Regions from separate parts of the Clostridium sp. 'deep sea' genome, predicted to be linked through region 2. Evidence: riboswitches for the same ligand, from Rfam matches in the RefSeq annotation. Region 2 holds a riboswitch; each other region holds the start of a gene.
What was found. A riboswitch is a leader RNA that binds a small molecule or an ion and turns the genes downstream of it on or off. The one in region 2 is predicted to bind thiamine pyrophosphate.
Positions count from the first base shown of each region.

Region 1: another riboswitch for thiamine pyrophosphate. It lies ahead of thiD (bifunctional hydroxymethylpyrimidine kinase/phosphomethylpyrimidine kinase); the one in region 2 lies ahead of thiC (phosphomethylpyrimidine synthase ThiC).
Region 3: another riboswitch for thiamine pyrophosphate. It lies ahead of thiS (sulfur carrier protein ThiS); the one in region 2 lies ahead of thiC (phosphomethylpyrimidine synthase ThiC).

Region 1 is NZ_CP063353.1:1,681,624-1,683,899, reverse strand. It holds gene IMX26_RS07910 (arginine deiminase) at 1-585, opposite strand, end outside; TPP riboswitch at 871-981, shown strand; gene thiD (bifunctional hydroxymethylpyrimidine kinase/phosphomethylpyrimidine kinase) at 1,056-1,856, shown strand; gene thiM (hydroxyethylthiazole kinase) at 1,907-2,276, shown strand, end outside.
Region 2 is NZ_CP063353.1:229,827-232,102, reverse strand. It holds gene thiC (phosphomethylpyrimidine synthase ThiC) at 1-1,179, opposite strand, end outside; TPP riboswitch at 1,250-1,356, opposite strand; gene IMX26_RS01130 (ABC transporter permease) at 1,474-2,276, opposite strand, start outside.
Region 3 is NZ_CP063353.1:1,711,069-1,713,344, forward strand. It holds gene thiF (sulfur carrier protein ThiS adenylyltransferase ThiF) at 1-652, opposite strand, end outside; gene thiS (sulfur carrier protein ThiS) at 642-833, opposite strand; TPP riboswitch at 965-1,073, opposite strand; gene IMX26_RS08045 (aminoglycoside 6-adenylyltransferase) at 1,152-2,015, opposite strand.

The DNA.
Region 1 (2,276 bases), 1.5 Mb from region 2:
ATATACATATTGTAATAATAAGCTTTCACGTTTTCTGGCAGCGGTATTCATGGTATTAACACTCAAAGCATTACCTACAACTGTAGCTGGATCTCGCATAAAGTATAGGTTTGGAATTGGGTTTAAGAAAAATTTATGATGTGCTTTAATATGGTCAGCTAAAGTAAACTCACGTTTAAGGTGATTAGTTTCAGACTTTTCTAAACCCGCTATTAAGTATTCAACAACCTTTTCACTGGGTTGATCAGTTAAAAAGTCATGTAATACAGACTCTAAAGCTTTACTACGTAAACCCGCATCTTGTAATACAGCCTTAATAATTATGTCTTTTTGATCTTTAACTTTAATAATGTCTTCAATTAAATCTTCAATATAGTGAACATTAACCCCTCTACTTCTTAAAACATCAGCAAATCCATCGTGTTCAACTTGCATTTGTTTTACCCATGGTATGTCGTCAAACAATGATTTTTCAAGGTTTTCTGGAGTTAATCTTTCTAGCTCTTTACCAGGACGGTGCAATAATACTGAATTTAACTTACCTATTTCTGATTGAATATTTAAAAATACTTGTTTTTCATCCATTCTCAACTTCCTCTCTAGCTATATTTTTATGAACTTATCACCTATCTTTAGCTAAATGATTGTTTTTTTAGGCATGAATGTTAAACAATCGCAGGGTTAGTATAGCACCCCGAAATATGTCGAAACAAGGTAAAAGGGCAAAATGGATTAATATTCATTGTAATGTATGGAATTTCATGGTTGCATAAACTAAAGATTTTAAGGATTTTAAGTAAAAAAATGCTGGTAATAAAGCCTAATTGTATTGATTTTAGAGTAAATATTTGTTATTGTGAATGTAATTGAATAGTGTCCTTGGGGTGCCACAATTGGCTGGCTGAGATAAAAGACCATAATCTTTTGACCCATGAACTTGCCCTGGGTAATTCCAGCGAAAGGAAGGCTGTATGAAATTATGACCATGTTCTTTTTCTGGAACATGGTTTTTTTGTGATATAAGCGACACATAAATAAAAAAGTGGGGTGTAATAATGAAAATTGCATGTACAATTGCAGGCAGTGATTCATGTGGTGGTGCAGGAATACAGGCCGATATAAAAAGCATGAGTGCTAATGGGGTTTACGCTATGAGTGTAATTACAGCAATTACAGCTCAAAACAGCCAAGGGGTTTTTGCGGTGCAGGATGTTGACCCCGGGATTATTAGCAAACAAATAGAGGTTTTATTTGAGGATATTAACATAGATGCAGTAAAGATTGGTATGGTATCCCAAATAGCATCCATAGAAGCAATAGCCACATCTTTAGCTAAGTATAACTATAAAAATATAATACTTGACCCTGTAATGGTCTCAAAAAGTGGTTATAAACTGTTGTTACCTGAGGCTGAAAATAGCCTAATCAAAAGGCTCTTGCCAATGGCTTTAGTGGTAACGCCTAATATTCCGGAGGCAGCGGTTTTTGTAAAAATGCCGATTAAATCTATAGCAGATATGAGACAGGCAGCCCTTAAAATACATGCTCTTGGCCCTAAATATGTTTTGTTAAAGGGTGGGCATTTAAGTGATGAGATAGCTGTAGATATTTTATACGATGGCAACGAGTTTTTTGTTTATAAAAGTAAACGAATTAATACCAAAAATACGCATGGCACAGGATGTACGTTATCGAGTGCTATCGCAGCCAATATTGCCAAAGGAATGGCTGTTCCAAAGGCTGTAGAAAAGGCTAAACAGTATATAACTGGAGCTATTGTGAATAGTTTTAGTATTGGCAAAGGGGTAGGTCCTACCCACCATTTTTATGAGTTTTATAGCTCTAATAGTAAATAGATTAATCATAATAAGGCATTAATAAAATACTCAATAAGGAGAATAATTTAATGATAAACAATAATAGTTTTGCCTTAGCGTTAGCTAAGTTAAAAGAAAAAGCACCTTTAGTTCACAATATAACAAACTATGTTTCAGTAAATGATGTAGCTAATGTTTTATTAGCTATTGGGGCATCACCTGTTATGAGTCACTCACCCCAAGATACCCAAGATTTATTAGCAGTTGTAAAGGCAGTTGGGGGGGCTTTGGTTTTAAATATTGGCACCCTAGACACAGAGCAGGTAAAAAATATGTTATTTGCTGGTGCTAGAGCCAATGAGCTAGCAGTGCCTATTGTTTTAGACCCAGTAGGAGCTGGTGCAACTAAATTTAGAACCGAAACTGCTCTAAAATTAATCAAGGAGATCAAAATAGACT
Region 2 (2,276 bases):
TTCAGGATCAATTGCTTCTTTAAACATGGTGTCCCAGTCTAAATCTCGACGAGCTTCGCTCATACGATAATCCCACTCTTTAGCTCCTTTAATGCCTTTAGCAATGTCAGCAGCATGGGCAGCTATTTTTGTAGCAATTATGCCCTCTTTCATATCATCTATAGTAGGTAACCTTAAATGTTCAGCTGGTGTTACATAACATAAAAAGTCTGCGCCATTAGCGGCTGCAATAGCACCACCAATAGCACCTGTTATATGATCATAACCGGGAGCTATATCAGTTACTAACGGTCCAAGTACATAAAATGGAGCATTATGACACAGCTTTTTCTCAATCATTACGTTTGCTGCAATATCACTAATGCTCATGTGTCCTGGTCCTTCAATCATAACCTGAACATCTTTTTGCCATGCTCTTTTGGTTAACTCACCTAAAATTAAAAGTTCTTGAATTTGGCTAGCATCAGTAGAGTCATGTAATCCACCTGGTCGCATAGCATCTCCTAAGCTTAAAGTTATATCATATTTACGACAAATTTCTAGTAATTCATCAAAGTGTTCGTAAAATGGATTTTCTTTATTATTAAGTTTCATCCAAGCATACATTAATGATCCACCACGTGATACTATGTTCATTAAGCGTGGGTTTCTATCAAAAACTTTGGCTGTATACTGATTAATTCCAGCATGAATAGTAACAAAATCTACTCCATCCTTACCGTGTTCTTCTACTACTTTTAAAAACTCTTCGGCTTTAATCTCAGATAATTCTTTTTCATAAAACCCTAAGGCATCATAAACTGGTACAGTTCCTATCATGGCTGTACTATTATTAATAAGTTCTTTTCTAAAATCATGGGTTTTACCATAATTAGATAAATCCATTATTGCTTCTGCACCCATATTAATAGCAGTTAAGGCCTTATCCATTTCGCCATCATAACAAAAAGCGTCTTTACTTACACCGAGGTTTACATTAATCTTAGTTTTTAATCCCTCGCCAACACCCTCTGCTCTTAGACTTGTATGATTTATATTTGCTGGTATTACAATTGAACCCTCTGCTACTTTTTTACGTAAAACATTAACATCCATTTGTTCTTTTTTAGCAACCTCTAACATTTGAGCAGTATTAATTCCTAATTTGGCTGCCTGCATTTGTGTAGAATATTTTTTCATATCTTTCCCTTTCTCTATTAAACATTTAAAAACAAAAAAAGCATAACCTAGGTTTATGCTTTAAGTAATACAATAATAATACATACTTCCCTACGCTAGCATGACCTAGATCAGGTAAAGGGTCGAAACTCAAGGTTTCCTCTCAGCAATCACACAATTACTCCCCTAGTTACATATTTAGTTTTCAAACACAATATAACACAGTAGTTAGTTAATGTAAATGTTTATTTGTAATATATTAAACCTTAATGCCATAGTGTAGCATTACGGCAATTGTTATATTTTGTACTTGTTTTAAAAGGTGCTTTTTAATACTTCATTAATAAATTTTCTTTTTGCCTGAGTAAAAAACATTACTTGTAGTAATAAGTAAAATATCATGCTAATTGTTAAACATAGTAGTATTTTAGTCATATATAAAAAGCTATGATATGTAGCGAAAGTAAATGCTATAGCCATTATTCCACCTAAAAATACTGGCAATAAAAACACTAAAATCAACTCTTTGCTTATGATTTTCTTTAAGGCTTCATTATTCATACCTAATTCATTTAATGTTCTAAATCTTTTTCTACTATGCTCTAAGCTGTTTATAACTCTTAAATAGAGTACTACTCCACTAATCACAAAAAAGATAAGGGCAATGTAAAACATAATAAATATAGTGAATTTACTAGCCACTCTAGAGTTTTTTATGTACTGTTGTTTGCATATAGGGTAACCAAAGTTTTTAGCTGCTTTTGATTGAAATTTTCCTTTTAAGCTTGTTGTCTTAATCTGTTCAAATTTCTGCATGAGATTATTTTGAATTTTAATTGTTTCTTCTAAGTTATAATAATTATAGGTATAATAGGTAACAAGATCTGCATTAGTTTCTTCTATAATTTTATTATAAAAATCATCTGTAACAACAATTGTACATCTTCCTATATTGCTTAGGTTACCAATATAAACTTGCTTTATTAGGGTTACATAGGTTATTGATTTGTCTTTGGTTGTGATTGATAAATTTTCTATAACGTAATAATCTTCAGTTTCCTCAATGTTAATAATACAAATAACTTCATTATTTTGTAATTGAAAGTTTTGATTAAAGT
Region 3 (2,276 bases), 1.5 Mb from region 2:
TAGAGAAATAACCAGCTACACCAGAGGCCGATACAATTATTTTATGAGGCATTTTTAACATTACTGTATTAATAAGAGTTGCCTTTGAAACTGCACTATCTAATGCCTCTACAATTATATTTGCATCCTTAAATAACTGCTCTATATTGTTTTCCTCTATAAATATATCTTGCGTTTTTACTTCAACATAGGGATTAATGTTATAAAGTAAATCTTTTAATGCCTCTGTTTTTTTCATACCAATGTGCTTAATAAAATACTGCTGTCGGTTTAAATTACAAGGTTCAACAATATCAAAATCTAGCAAAGTTAAATGGCCAATACCAATGCGAGCCAATGATACCGCAATATTAGATCCTAATCCACCTAAGCCAGCTATGGCAACCCTAGCATTTTTAATTCTGTTATGCACGCCCGGACTATGCCGAGCTATCAAAAGACTCTCAAGCTCTTCTCTTAAGGGAATTTCACCCCTTTTTATCAGGGTAAGTGTATCATTTTCTTTAAGAGCAGCATCTTTATTTATAATAAAGCCATTTAAAATAACCATATCAGCATTAGCTTTGTAAATTTGTTTCACTGTAAACGCTGTTGTATTAGCTGTCACCCTAAATTCTTTTTCATTTACCAAAATTTTTATTTTAACCACCACCTACAAAGCTAATAATTTCAATTTTATCTTCTTGTTTAAGTTTATAACTATCATAATGCTGTTTAGCAATAATTTGTAGGTTAACCTCAACAACAACCTTATTTTGTGATAGCTGCAACTTAGTGAGTAGCTGGGCAATAGTAATATTATTAATTTTCATTGCTTTACCGTTAACTATCATAATAGTCTCCTTTCTCTAGGGAAAAGAGCAAATAATAAATAAAAAAGAAGTAGAATAATCTCTACTCCCCTCATAACATATATTTTAAAATTAAAAATCACAAATCCTAAGAAATTTGTGATAGATAGTTAACATATTATATCTGACTTTCCTACGATGGCATTATCCACATCAGGTTATGAGGGTCAGAGATAACATCTCTTTCTCAGCCTATTTATACAGGCTCCCCTAGTTTTTATTAAGTTTTCTAAAGAGATTTTAGCATAGCTTTATATTTTTTACAATAGAACTGTAAAAATATGTGTTATTACTAACACTTTAATTATTATTATTTCTTAGTTCTTCTCTTACTTTACTTAAATAAACTCGTACTCTTTCGTCATCTAAAAATGGGTATTGGTAGTTGAGTTTATCTGCCACCCTAGAGCCAACCTTACGTATAAAATTGCCTGCTTTTTCGAGGCTATCCCAAATTTGCTCATAATTTGTGGTAGCATGAAGCTCAATAAATTCTTGATATTCTTTTTTATTTAGATAGTTTTTATACCACTTGCCTGCCTTACCTAAGTTAACTTTCCAATTATAGTTATAGGCAATATCCCAATCTATTAAAGCTCTAATTGCCTTCATTAAATAAACATCATATACTCTACGTACATATGGAAACTCATCTCTCCAAATCCCTTTGGCAATGTAAGGCTGTATCCACCATGCTTCATTAATAGTAGCATTATACGTTTTTTCATCTGGCTTTTGAATAAAATAGCTACTCTCATTAGGCTCAGGTAACTTTGGTGCCATGTTATCTTTATCTAATAACCACATACTAAGACTATCTTGTTTAGCTCGCTGTGACATTTTTTTTAGTGACTCAAATGATAAATCTATTCTAAAGTCTTCAAACTGCATTAAAAATATATATGAATTATTCTTATTATCATTCTGTTGAACAATTACAGGATTACCAAAGTAGTCATAAATCCAATTATCATCAATACGGTAGTCATTATTTGCAAGATCCTTTATAAAAAATACTACATCGTAATCCTGCATTTTATCTACTGGAGCATTTTTATTTACTCTAGAACCATTAAGTAAAACAGCTCTAATACAGGTTTCTTTATTTGCAAAATTGAGTATTATCTTTATAATATCGTCTTGAATTAATGAATTAAAATTCATTGTTTTTCTCCCTTTATTGTATTAATCATTAGCTAACTGTTTATTTGTTTGTTCTATAATTATTCTTAGTATAGCTATAAATGTATTTGCTATTTTGCTTAAAATTACTACATCAATATATCGGCGCTATTGTCAGATACATTAACTATATTTATATTTTTCTTTCACTTATTTTTATATAATTTTTAATAAAGACCCAACTAACCGCACTTTACTATTAAAATAAGCAAAGGGCTCGCTTATTATGCAAACCCCCTGTAG